Linked DNA regions of Variovorax paradoxus. The protein of the gene in region 2 binds, or shares a complex with, the protein of the main gene of each other region. Links are inferred from orthologs where the notes say so. Each region holds a gene or a part of one and is shown on either strand. Other genes may lie near its edges.

Region 1 (6,437 bases), 6.7 Mb from region 2 along the record:
CTGTTTCCCCCGAGTCCGCGCCGCCGCGCGCAATGGCGGATTCGAAGACCCAGGGATGGCGGCGTTGGAGCGAGCGCTCCTTGCCCGGCTTGAGGCGAAGGGTTTTCATGGGAGAACGGAGAAAGGAATGAAAGAAGAAATAAAAAACGAAAAGAAACCATGCAGGCGACGGGCCGTGGCTACTACTTGCCGTCCTTGTCCGGCCGGGCCTTGGCGCGCGGATGCGCCGCGTCGTAGACCTTGGCCAGGTGCTGGAAATCCAGCCGCGTGTAGACCTGCGTGGTCGCGATGTTGGCATGGCCCAGCAGCTCCTGCACCGCGCGCAGGTCGCTGCTCGACTGCAGCACGTGGCTCGCGAACGAGTGGCGCAGCATGTGCGGATGCACCGGCGCGGCCAGGCCCGCCTTCAGGCTGCGCTCGCGCAGCAGCTTCCACACCGCCTGCGACGACATGCGCGCGCCGCGCGCACTCACGAACAACGCCGGCTCCTGGCGCTCGCCGCGCACCGCGAGCCAGTCGCGCAGCGCCTCGGCCGCCTTGCTGCCCACGGGCACGCTGCGCCGCTTGCTGCCCTTGCCGAGCACGTGGGCTTCCATCGCATCGAGATCGACCCAGCCGCGCGCCGTGCCGCTCGCCTGCGCATCGAGCCCCGTGAGCTCGCTCACGCGAAGGCCGCATCCGTAGAGAATTTCGACAATGGCGCCGTCGCGCGCTTCGGTCCAGGGGTCGGCTTCGGAGTCGTACAGCTCGGCCAGGCGCACCGCGTCGTCCACGCCCAGCGCCTTCGGCAGCGGCCGGCCCGCCTTGGGCGCGTGCACGTCCTGCACGGGGTTGAAGCCGATCAGCCCTTCATGGCCGAGCCAGCGGTAAAAGCTGCGCCAGCACGACAGCACCAGCGCAATGCCGCGTGGCTCGCGCCCGGCGCTGTGCAACTGCGCCATCCAGCGGCGGATGTGCGCCGTCTGCACGCGGTCCAGCGGCAGGTTGGCCTCAGCCGCGTGGTCGGTCAGCGCGCGCAGGTGGAAGGCATACAGCTCGACAGTGCGCGGCGCGAGCCGACGCTCCACGCGCACGTGTTCGAGGTACTTGTCGATCCATTCCATGGTGTCGTCGTGCTCCGTGCGGCGCCCGAGCGCGTTAGCTAGAACAGATAGCCGAGCGATGCATTGTTCACGATGGCCGCCGGCTCACGCAATGCGCCCTTGAACAGCATGCCCCAGCGGCGCCAGCACGAGGTGGGCGCGGCGGCGTACTGCACGTCGAAGGCCTGGTCGAAGCCGCTGGCACGCACCAGGCGCTCGATGCGCCACAGGTGGTACGGCTCCGACACGATGATCACGCTGCGCACGCCGTTGGCTTCGAGCACCGTGCGCGACAGCGACAGGTTGGCGCGCGTGGACGACGACACCGACTCCAGCACCATCGGCCCCGTGTAGCCCTCGGCCGTGGCGTGGTCGCGCATCACCTCGGCTTCGATGCGGCCGTCTTCGACATCGATGCCGCCCGAGAACACCAGCGTCTGCACGCGACCGGCGCGCGCCAGCACGATGCCCTGGTCGACCCGGCCCGTGAGGCAGGGGTTCGGCTTGCCGTCGAGGTAGGCGCGGTTGCCCAGCACCAGCGCCACGTCGGCCACGCGCGGCAGCGGGCCGGCCAGTGCGGCCTCGGCACGCTGCCAGATCACGCCCGCGATGGCGACATACGTGAGCACGCCGGCCAGCAAGACCGCGCACAGGCCGGCCAGCCAGGGCCGGCGGCGCCACCCGCGTCGCGCGGGACGGCTGGGACCGCTCAAGGGCGCAGCCGCGACAGCGCGCCCGACGACAGCTCGGCGATGCGCTCGAGAAAGTCCGTGCCCATTTCGGCGTTGAAGCGCTGCGCGTCCGGCGAGGCCAGCACCAGCAAGCCGAAGGCCGGCGATTCGGCGTCGGCGCGCAGCGGAATCAGCGCGATCGATGCGGCGCCGGTCGGCTCGGGCAGCCAGTTGGCCGCCTCGAAGCCCGAGTTGAGCCCGCAATACGGCGAAGTGAGCGAGGTGGCCAGCGCCTTCACGTCGTCGCTCACCCACTGGGCATAGGCTTCGTTCAGGTACTCGGTGCCGCAGTCCCACACCTTGATGGCCGTTTGCGGCACCAGGAACAGCGACTGCAGGTCGACCGCGATGCGGTACGGCAGGCTGCGCGGGTCGCGCGTGGTCAGGAGGCCCTTGGTCCAGCGCTGCAGGCGGTCGGCGATGACCACGTTTTCGGTGCCGTGGCGCACCATGTCCATCAGGCGGTGCTCCAGCGCCTTGATCTTCTCGCGCAGCATCTCGGCCTGGCGCTCCTGCAGGCTCACGGCGCGGTTGCCGTGCGGGCTGGTGAGCTGCACCTGCGCCAGCAACTGGGCGTGGCGTTCGAAGAAGTCGGGCGTGTTCGACAGGTAGTTCGCGATGTCGTCTTCGGTGATCGGGTTCATGGCGTTGTTGTCGTGGGTGAAGTGGGTCATGGCTGTTCCGAAATGTCGGGCACGTCGATCTCGCCCTCGAACACCGTCGTGGCCGGTCCTGTCATGAGCACCGGCCGGCCGTCGCCCTGCCACTCGATCGTGAGAATGCCGCCGTGCGTCTGCACGTCGACGCGGGAATCCAGCAGCCCCAGGCGAATGCCCGCCACCACTGCGGCGCAGGCGCCCGTGCCGCAGGCCAGCGTTTCGCCGGCACCGCGCTCGAACACCCGCAGCTTGATGTTCGACCGGTCGACCACCTGCATGAAGCCCGCGTTCACGCGCTGCGGAAAGCGCGGGTGGTGTTCGATCTGCGGGCCCTGCTCGGCCACAGGCGCGGTGTCGACGTTGTCGACCACCTGCACCGCGTGCGGGTTGCCCATCGACAGCACCGCGACCGAAACGATAGCGCTGCCGGCCCGGGTGCCCAGTGCCAGGTGCCAGGTCTGCCACGCACCTTCGGGCTGCGGGTCGAGCCCGGCCGGGTCGAAGGGCACGCGCGCCGGCTCGAAGACCGGGGCGCCCATGTCGACCGTCACGCGGCCGTCGTCGCCCATGCGGGGTTCGATCACGCCGGCCAGCGTCTGCACGCGCACGTCTTTCTTGTCGGTCAGGCCGTGCTCGCTCACGAAGCGCATGAAACAACGCGCCCCGTTGCCGCACTGCTCCACCTCGCCGCCGTCGGCGTTGTGGATCACGTACTGGAAGTCGATGCCTGCAGCGGGCGACGGGCGCACCGTGAGGATCTGGTCGGCGCCGACGCCGAAATGGCGGTCGGCCAGGAAGCGGTACTGCGCGGCGCTGAGGCCCAGCGTGCCGCGCGTTTCGTCGAGCACGACGAAATCGTTGCCGGCTCCCTGCATCTTGGTAAAGCGGATTCGCATCGCCGGATTATCGCCACCGGCGCCGCCCTTCGCGCCGAAAGGGCCGCAGCGCGCGGCCCTTTCGGCACACCCCGTCTCAGTGGCCTCAGCCCTGGATGAACGCCAGCAGGTCGGCGTTGACCTGCGCCGCGTGCGTGTTGCAGGTGGCGTGCGGCGCGCCGGCGTACACCTTGAGCTGGCTGCCCTGGATCATTTCGGCCGCGAGCTTGCCCGTGGCCTCGAAGGGCACGACCTGGTCGTCGTCGCCGTGGATGACCAGCGTGGGCACGTCGATCTTCGCCATGTCGGGGCGGAAGTCGGTCTCGGAGAACGCCGTCACGCAGTCGATGGTGGCCTTGATGGAAGCCTGCAGCGCGATCTGCAGCGTCTGCTTGAACACGCCCTGCGACACCTTCGCGCCCGGGCGGTTGGTGCCGTAGAACAGCGTGCTGAAGTCGTCGAGGAACTGCGGCCGGTCGGCGGCCAGCCCGGCGCGGATGCCCGCGAACAGCGAGGCCTCGGGGCCCACGGGATGGTCGGGCGTCTTCATGAACAGCGGCGTCACCGCGCTGATGAGCGCGAGCTTGGCCACGCGCGCGCTGCCTTTGCGTGCGATGTAGCGCGTGACGTCGCCGCCGCCCATCGAGAAGCCCGCCAGGATCACGTTTTTCAGGTCGAGCGTTTCGATGAGCTCGGCGATGTCGTCGGCGAAGGTGTCGTAGTCGTAGCCGGTCCAGGGCTGGCTCGACCGGCCGAAACCGCGGCGGTCGAACGCAATGACGCGGTAGCCGCGCTCGGCAAAGAACAGCATCTGGGCGTCCCACATGTCGGCGCTCAGCGGCCAGCCGTGGCTGAAAAGAATCGGCTGGCCGCTGCCCCAGTCCTTGTAATAGAGCTCGGTGCCGTCGCGAAGGGTCAGTGTGGTCATGGTTTTTCCTTGAGGTTGGCGAGAGGTTGAAGGGAAAAGAGAAAGCAGAATCCGCGCCGCTCAGAGCGCCAGGAAGTGGTGCACCTCGGGCTTGCCCGGGCCGATGTGAAAGCGCAGCGCCTCGGCCTGCAGGTCGGCATCGGCCTGCGACACGCGGTGGTGCTGGCGCAGGTGCTCGGCCCACGATTCCACGAGGAACCACTCCATCACGCGCTCGGCGTCGGTCGTGTGCTCGTGCACGCCCCAGGCGTAGGCACCGTCACGGCGGCGCTCGAGCGAGAGCTTCTTCATCGCCTCCATGAACGCCGGCCGGTCTTCCTTGCGGATGCGGTACTCGACCTGGATCATCACGGGGCCGCGGTCGTGCGCCACAGGCTCGGCCAGCAGCGGTTCGGGCCAGTGGTTCGAGGCCTGCAGGTCGGCCTCGCCGGCGGGCAGCCGCACGCGGTGGAACACCAGGCCCATCACCACCAGGCCGACTGCGCCCGCCACCAGCGTGGCCGGCACGCCGATCTGCTGCGCGATCAGGCCCCAACCGAGGCTGCCGGCCGCCATCGCGCCGTTGAACACCGTGAGGTACACGGCCAGCCCGCGCCCGCGCACCCAGTTCGGCAGGATCGACTGGGCCACCCCGTTGAGCGTGGTCAGCGCAATGATCCAGCCCAAGCCGAGCACGCCCAGCATCGGCACCGCCAGCCATTGCGGCGGCGCGAACACCAGCGCGCCCATCACCGCGGCCGTGAGCAGCGAAGCCAGCAACAGCATGCCGTCGGCATCGAGCCGCGCACGCAGCCGCGGCATCACCAGCGCGCCGCCGATGGCGCCCGCGCCCACCGCGCCGAGCAGGATGCCGTAGAAGCTCGCCGTGCCGCCGAGCATCTGGCGCGCCACCAGCGGCAGCAGCGCCCACACCGAGCTCGCAAACAAAAAGAACACCGCCGCGCGCAGCAGCACCACGTGCAGCTCCTTGCTGGCCCGCGTGTAGCGGATGCCCGCACGGAACGCGCCGAAGAAGTTCTCGGACAGCCCGCTGTCGACCGCCGCCGGCCGCTTCCACCACAGCAGCGCCGCGATCACGAACACGTAGCTCAGCACGTCGAGCCCGTAGGTGGCGGCCGCGCCGAAGCTCGCGAGGATCAGCCCGCCCGCCGCCGGCCCGATGGAGCGCGCGATGTTGATGCCCAGCGAGTTGAGCGCCACCGCGCCCTTCAGCTCGCTGCGCGGCACCAGCTCCGGCACGATCGACTGCCAGGTCGGCCCCATCAGCGCCGCGCCGATGCCGCCAACGAAGGTCAGCGCGACCAAATATTCGACCGTGAGCGAACCGGTGTGCGAGAGCACCAGCAGCGTGCCGCTCACCGCGCCCAGCATCACCTGCACGAAGATCAGAAAGCGCCGCCGGTCGAGGATGTCCGAGAGCACGCCCGCCGGAATCGCCAGCAGAAAGATCGGCAGCGTCGCCGCCGTCTGGATCAGCGCCACCGCCGTCGGGCTGGCCGACAGGTCGGTCACCAGCCACGAGCTGGCCACGTCGCGCATGAAGCTGCCGATGTTGCCCAGCACCGTGGCGCCCCACAGCACCGCGAAGACCGGCTGGCGCAGCGGCGCGAAGGCGCCGGCGGATTTTTGAGGCTCAGTCATCCTGGCGCTCCTTGAGGTCGAGCCAGGCGACAAGCACGAAGCCGCCGACCAGGCCCAGGTGTTCGAAGAAAGAGTTCGCGGCCATGAAGCGCTCGGGGCCCACCGGCATTTCCCAGAAGCGCAGCGCGACAAAAGTCGCCATCAGCGTGAAGGCGCCCAGTGCGAGCGCGCCAAGCCAGCGCCAGAAGCCGATGAGGATGAGCGCCGCGGCGCCCAGCTCCAGCACGATCACCGCCACGGCCAGCGGGCCGGCCGGCGACAGGCCGAAGTGGTTCATCTCGCCGATGGCGGCGTTGAAGTCCATCGCCTTGTTCAGGCCGCCCTGCAGGTAGGCCGCGCACAGCAGCAGCAAGGCGATCCAGCGCACGGCGGGCGTCAGGGTCCAGTGCATCGTCTTCATCACACCGCCCAGCAGGCGCAACCCAGCGCGCCCCAGAAGCTCTTCAGGTCGGCGATGGGCAGCTTGCTGCTCCATGCCGTCGCGTGCTGGTGGCCGTGCACGTTGCAGTCGTTGGCGCAGG
Region 2 (6,477 bases):
CACGCCCCTGGTGTCCGGCGCAACGGTGACAGTCACGGTACTGTCGCACGGCAAGCACGACAAGGTCGGCATCTTCAAGATGCGCCGTCGCAAGCACTATCAAAAACGTCAAGGCCATCGCCAGCAGTTCACCGAACTGCAAATCGGCGCGATCGCCGGCTAAGGAGCACATTCCATGGCACAGAAAAAAGGCGGCGGCTCAACGCGAAACGGGCGCGATTCCAAGCCCAAGATGCTCGGCGTGAAGGCCTTCGGCGGCGAACTGATCAGCGCAGGCTCGATCATCGTGCGCCAGCGCGGCACCCAGTTCCACCCCGGCGTGAACGTCGGCGTGGGCAAGGACCACACGCTCTTCGCCCTGGTCGACGGCCACGTGTCGTTCGGTCACAAGGGTGCGCTGAACAAGCACATGGTCAACGTGACGCCCGCGGCCTAAGCCCCGCCAGTCACTTCGATCTTTCCGAGGCCCCGCATTGCCGGGGCTTCTTCATTTGTAAACTGGACATCCCATGAAGTTCGTCGACGAAGCCTTCATCGACATCGCCGCGGGCGATGGCGGCAACGGCTGCGTGTCGTTCCGACATGAGAAGTACAAAGAGTTCGGCGGCCCCAACGGCGGCGACGGCGGCCGTGGCGGCCACGTGTTCGCGGTGGCCGACTCGAACCTCAACACCCTGGTCGATTTCCGCTACTCGCGCCGGCACGAAGCCAAGCGCGGCGAGCACGGCATGGGCTCCGACATGTTCGGCGCCGCGGGCGATGACATCGTCCTCAGGATGCCGGTCGGCACGATCATCACCGACGCCGAAACCGGCGAGGTTCTGTACGAGATGCTCACGGAAGGTGAGGTCGTCACGATCGCCAAGGGCGGCGACGGCGGTTTCGGCAACATGCGCTTCAAGAGCGCGATCAACCGTGCGCCGCGCCAGAAGACGCCTGGCTGGCCCGGCGAGAAGAAGAGCCTTAAGCTCGAACTCAAGGTGCTGGCCGACGTGGGCCTGCTGGGCATGCCCAATGCGGGCAAGTCGACCCTGATCAGCGCGATCTCGAATGCCCGTCCCCGTATTGCGGACTACCCCTTCACCACACTGCACCCCAACCTGGGTGTGGTGCGCGTCGGTCCGGAGCAAAGCTTCGTGGTCGCCGACCTGCCCGGCCTGATCGAAGGCGCGTCCGAAGGCGCCGGCCTCGGTCACCTGTTCCTGCGGCACTTGCAGCGCACGCGCCTGCTGCTGCACGTGGTCGACATGGCGCCGTTCGACGATGCCGTCGATCCGGTCGCCCAGGCCAAGGCCATCGTGGGTGAACTGAAGAAGTACGATGCCGCGCTCTTCGAAAAGCCGCGCTGGCTGGTGCTGAACAAGCTCGACATGGTGCCTGGCGACGAGCGCGCGGCGCTGGTCAAGGACTTCGTCAAGCGCCTGCGCTTCAAGGGCCCGGTCTTCGAGATCTCGGCGCTCACGCGCGAAGGCTGCGAGCACCTGATCAAGGCCGTGTACCAGCAGGTCAAGGCCCAGCAGGTGGCCGAGCACGAGACCGTCGTGGTCGATCCGCGCTTCGTTCCGCTGCCGCCGGAAGGAAGCTGAGCGCGTCGCGGCGCCTTCGGTGCTGCAAAATGGATAGCAAGCAGCGCAGGCTGCATCCCTGAAACACGCCTTCTTCCTTCATGACCTCGAATTCCGGTTCCACTGCCTTGCGGGATGCCCGCCGTATCGTCGTCAAGGTGGGCTCCAGCCTTGTGACCAACGAGGGGCGCGGCCTCGACGAAGCCGCCATCGGCGAGTGGTGCCGGCAGCTGGCGCAGCTGGTGCGCGACGGGCGCGAAGTGGTCATGGTGTCGAGCGGCGCGATCGCCGAAGGCATGAAGCGCCTCGGCTGGAAAACCCGGCCGCACGCGATCCACGAGCTGCAGGCGGCGGCGGCCGTCGGGCAGATGGGCCTGGCCCAGATGTACGAGACCAAACTGCGCGAGAACCAGATCGGCAGCGCGCAGGTGCTGCTGACGCATGCCGACCTGGCAGACCGGGAGCGCTATCTCAATGCGCGCTCGACCCTCGTCACCTTGCTGCGCCTGGGCGTGGTGCCAGTCATCAACGAGAACGACACCGTCGTCAACGACGAGATCAAGTTCGGCGACAACGACACGCTCGGCGCGCTGGTCGCCAACCTGGTCGAAGCCGATGCGCTAGTCATCCTGACCGACCAGAAGGGCTTGTACACGGCCGATCCGCGCAAGGACCCCGACGCCAAGTTCGTGCACGAGGCCGCCGCAGGCGACCCGGCGCTCGAAGCCATGGCGGGCGGCGCCGGCTCGAGCATCGGGCGGGGCGGCATGATCACCAAGATCCTTGCGGCCAAGCGTGCGGCGGGTTCCGGCGCCTCGACGGTCATCGCCTGGGGCCGCGAAGCCGACGCGCTGCTGCGGCTCACGCGCGGCGAGTCCATCGGCACGCTGCTGGTGGCGCAGACCGCCAAGCACCAGGCGCGCAAGCGCTGGATGGCCGATCACCTGCAGCTGCGTGGGGCTGTCATCGTCGACGCCGGCGCGGCTGCCAAGGTGCGCGGCGAAGGCAAGAGCTTGCTGCCGATCGGCATGACGAGCGTGTCGGGTGAATTCTCGCGCGGCGACGTGATCGCAGTACGCGATGTCGACGGTGTCGAGCTGGCCCGCGGGCTGGCCAACTATTCGAGCGTGGAGGCCCGGCTGCTGTGCCGCAAGCCGTCAGCGGAATTCGAGCGACTGCTGGGTTACGCGGCCGAGCCGGAGATGGTGCACCGCGACAACATGGTGTTGATGCCCGGTTGATCGCCAAGGCGGGGCGCCATGCCCCGCCGCCACTTCACGGCAGTTCGCGCAGCGGATTGCGGATGTTCTGCACCATCTCGTTGACCGAGCTGCGCGGCGCGTTGCCCCGGCACAGGCCTTGGGACGCCAGCGCCGGCACGTAGCTGGAGTTCATGTCCTTCACGCGCTTCCACTCGGGCGACTTCGTTTCCTGCCAGGCACCGTTGTTGAAGCGGGCATAGCTCTTCATCTCTGCCGTCGAGCAGCGCACGCCTTCGTAGAACGCATTGACGGCACCGCCCGCCCGGTTCTGCGCCACCACCACGTAGCGCACGATGCCGTCCTTCGTGATGGCGATGGTGTTCGGGTCGACGCCGAACTTCAGCGTCATGTAGGGCGGCATGGCGATCGGCAGCAGACGCGCTTCGCTGAAGGTGGGCGGCGGCGGCACTGCGGTTTCTTCCCACTCCTTGTCCTGCTCGGTGCTCTTCGGCGCGGGTGGCATGCCGGCTTGGGCCCAGTCGGGGTTGTCGGTGTCGTAGCCGCGGGAGGCGCAGGCAGCCAGCAGGCTGACGCAGGCGATGACGAGCGCACGCTCAGCGTGGCGTCGGGAAAGAAGAAGGCGCGCTGTTCTTGGGAGGAGGTTCATCGCTCGCAGAAGGAATGTCGGGATGCGGATCGAAGCTGCCGCCGGGCGGCAGGTCGAGGCCCGCAGGTGCTCCATGGTCCAGCGTGTGGCGCTCGAATTCTCGGGCGCGCACGTTGCTGCGCAGGAAGCGGTTGCGGAAATCCTGCCGGGGCAGGTAGCGAGCAAGCTCGGTAAGCGCCATCTCGTAGACGCCGCGCTTGAACTCGACGACCACGTCGAGCGGGACCCAGTAGTCATGCCAGCGCCAAGCGTCGAATTCGGGATGGTCGGTGGCACGCAGGTTGAGATCCCAGTCGTGGCCGACAAGTTGCAGCAGATACCAGATCTGCTTCTGGCCTTTGTAGTGGCCCCGTGCGTCACGGCGGATGAACCGATCCGGCACCTCGTAGCGCAACCAGTCGCGGGTACGGGCCACGATGCGCACATGCTCCGGATGGAGCCCGACTTCCTCGTGCAGTTCCCGGAACATGGCTTGCTCGGGACTTTCGCCACGGTCGATGCCGCCTTGCGGAAACTGCCAGGAATGCGTGCGTATGCGCTTGCCCCAGAAAACCTGGTTTCTCTGGTTGAGCAGGATGATGCCGACGTTGGGCCTGAAGCCGTCCCGGTCGAGCATAATCAAACCCCAATTTTTGAACTGAGTCGATTATGCATGCCGGGTTGCCCTCGGCAAGCGACCGGTTCCGGGCTCTCAGGGTCTATCCGGGGTGCCTGTCTCCCTCCTCACTTCGAACCCACCTGCGCGATCCCGATGAAAGCTTCCCGATTTTTTGTCTCCACCCTGAAGGAAGCGCCCGCTGACGCGGAGGTCGCGAGCCATCGGCTCATGATGCGCGCCGGCATGATCAAGAAGCTCGGCACGGGCATCTACACGTACATGCCCATGGGCCTGCGCGTGATCCGCAAGGTCGAGGCCATCGTGCGCGAAGAGATGAACCGCGCCGGCGCCGTCGAGCTCGCGATGCCCGTGGTGCAGCCGGCCGAGTTCTGGCAAGAGACCGGCCGCTTCGACAAGATGGGCCCCGAGCTGCTGCGCATCAAGGACCGCCACGACCGCGACTTCGTGATCCAGCCGACCAGCGAAGAGGTGGTGACCGACATCGCCCGCCAGGAAATCCGCAGCTACAAGCAGCTGCCGAAGAATTTCTACCAGATCCAGACCAAGTTCCGTGACGAGCGTCGTCCGCGCTTCGGTCTGATGCGCGGGCGCGAGTTCATCATGAAGGACGCCTACAGCTTCGACCGCGACCTCGACGCGGCCAAGGCCAGCTACCAGGTGATGGCCCAAGCCTACCGCAACATCTTCGACCGCTTCGGCCTGCGCTACCGCGCCGTGGCGGCCGACAGCGGCGCCATCGGCGGTGACCTGAGCGAAGAGTTCCAGGTGATCGCCGCCACCGGCGAAGACGCGATCGTCTACTGCCCCGACAGCACCTACGCCGCCAACATGGAAAAAGCCGAGGCACTGGCCCCGGCCGGCCCGCGTCCTGCCGCCGCCAATGCGCTCGAGAAGACGCCCACGCCCGGCAAGGCGACCTGCGCCGACGTGGCCGAGCTGCTCGGCGTGCCGCTGGCCACCACCGTCAAGTCGCTGGTGCTGGCCACCGACGTTCTCGATGCCGCCGGCGACATCAAGGGCGCGCAGATCTGGTTGCTGCTGCTGCGCGGTGACCACGACATGAACGAGATCAAGGTCAGCAAGCTGCCCGGCCTCGACAAGGGCTTCCGCTTTGCCACCACCGCCGAGATCGACGAGCACTTCGGCTGCAAGCCGGGCTACCTCGGCCCGCTGAACCTCAAGAAGCCCGTCAAGCTCGTGGCCGACCGCGAAGCCGCCGTGCTGGCCGACTGGATCACCGGCGCCAACGAGGTCGACTTCCACATGACCGGCGTCAACTGGGGCCGCGACCTGCCCGAGCCCGACCTGGTGGCCGACCTGCGCAACGTGGTCGCCGGCGACGCCTCGCCCGACGGCAAGGGCGTGCTGGCCATCGAGCGCGGCATCGAAGTGGGCCACGTCTTCGTGCTCGGCACCAAGTACAGCAAGGACATGAACGCCACCTATCTCGACGAAGGCGGCAAGCCGCAGTTCCTCGAGATGGGCTGCTACGGCATCGGCATCACGCGCCTGCCCGCCGCCGCCATCGAACAGAACCACGACGAGCGCGGCATCATCTGGCCCGACGCGCTGGCGCCGTTCACGGTGGTGGTCTGCCCGATCGGCATGGACCGCAGCCCCGAGGTCAAGGTCGCGGCCGAAGCGCTCTACGAAGCGCTGCTGGCCAAGGGCGTCGACGTGCTGCTCGACGACCGCGGCGAGCGCCCCGGCGCAATGTTCGCCGACTGGGAACTGATCGGCGTGCCGCACCGCGTGGTGATCTCCGACCGCGGCCTCAAGGAAGGCCAGCTCGAGTACCAGGGCCGGCGCGACACCGCGGCCACCAAGGTGCCTGCCGCCGGCATCGCCGACTTCATCGCCGGCAAGCTCGCGGCATGAGCGTGGCGGGCGGCTTGTCGCGACGCAGCTGCCTGCTGGGCAGCGCCGCCGCCGGCGCCCTCACAGCTCTGTCACTGCCGCAAACGGCCTGGGCCGGCGCGCAGATCGAAGAGCCGCTGATCGACTCGGTGCGCACCGCGCTGAGTTCGGCCGTCCACAACAAGGCGCCGCCGGTGCCGCAGTTTGCCGACACCGAGGCCCGCCTTGCGTACCTGCGGTGGCTCGGCGAAATGAGCGAGCGCCTGCGCAAGAAGGTCGCTGACCCATCGACGCGCATCGAGTTCTTGCAGACTGTCTGGTACGAGGCCAAGCGCTCGGGGCTCGACGTGAGCCTGGTGCTGGGCCTGATCCAGGTCGAGAGCAACTTCCGCAAGTTCGCCGTCTCCAGTGCGGGCGCGCGCGGCTACATGCAGGTGATGCCGTTCTGGACCCGCGTGATCGGCGACAGCGACTCCGCCAAGCTGTTCCACATGCAGACCAACCTGCGCTTCGGCTGCGTGATCCTGCGCCACTACCTCGACCGCGAGAAGGGCGACCTGTTCATGA

Evidence for each region.
Region 1: the proteins of GFK26_RS33680 (region 2) and dapF are in contact, whole or in part, in a solved structure (PDB 5YGU), measured with the Escherichia coli proteins. The link is inferred for Variovorax paradoxus from one-to-one orthologs.

Annotation. Positions count from the first base shown.
Region 1 is NZ_CP045644.1:508,621-515,057, forward strand. The notes cover bases 1,427-4,353. They hold dapF (diaminopimelate epimerase), read right to left. Parts: upstream 3,369-4,353; coding sequence 2,484-3,368; downstream 1,427-2,483. Other genes in these bases: GFK26_RS02240 (YdcF family protein), read right to left, coding at 1,427-1,795; GFK26_RS02245 (DUF484 family protein), read right to left, coding at 1,792-2,487; GFK26_RS02255 (alpha/beta fold hydrolase), read right to left, coding at 3,454-4,275; GFK26_RS02260 (MFS transporter), read right to left, coding at 4,336-4,353. Outside these bases: GFK26_RS02230 (class I SAM-dependent rRNA methyltransferase), read right to left, coding at 1-109; GFK26_RS02235 (tyrosine recombinase XerC), read right to left, coding at 183-1,103; more of GFK26_RS02240, read right to left, coding at 1,142-1,426; more of GFK26_RS02260, read right to left, coding at 4,354-5,916; GFK26_RS02265 (DoxX family protein), read right to left, coding at 5,909-6,307; GFK26_RS02270 (amidohydrolase), read right to left, coding at 6,316-6,437. UniProt on the Escherichia coli protein: Involved in the succinylase branch of the L-lysine biosynthesis and in the biosynthesis of the pentapeptide incorporated in the peptidoglycan moiety. Catalyzes the stereoinversion of LL-2,6-diaminopimelate (L,L-DAP) to meso-diaminopimelate (meso-DAP).
Region 2 is NZ_CP045644.1:7,233,609-7,240,085, reverse strand. What follows is about bases 2,217-5,183. They hold GFK26_RS33680 (RNA pyrophosphohydrolase), read right to left. Parts: upstream 4,051-5,183; coding sequence 3,382-4,050; downstream 2,217-3,381. Other genes in these bases: GFK26_RS33675 (proline--tRNA ligase), read left to right, coding at 4,186-5,183; GFK26_RS33685 (CNP1-like family protein), read right to left, coding at 2,841-3,434; proB (glutamate 5-kinase), read left to right, coding at 2,217-2,806. Also shown: rplU (50S ribosomal protein L21), read left to right, coding at 1-163; rpmA (50S ribosomal protein L27), read left to right, coding at 176-436; Obg family GTPase CgtA, read left to right, coding at 510-1,586; more of proB, read left to right, coding at 1,667-2,216; more of GFK26_RS33675, read left to right, coding at 5,184-5,931; GFK26_RS33670 (lytic transglycosylase domain-containing protein), read left to right, coding at 5,928-6,477. UniProt on the Escherichia coli protein: Master regulator of 5'-end-dependent mRNA decay.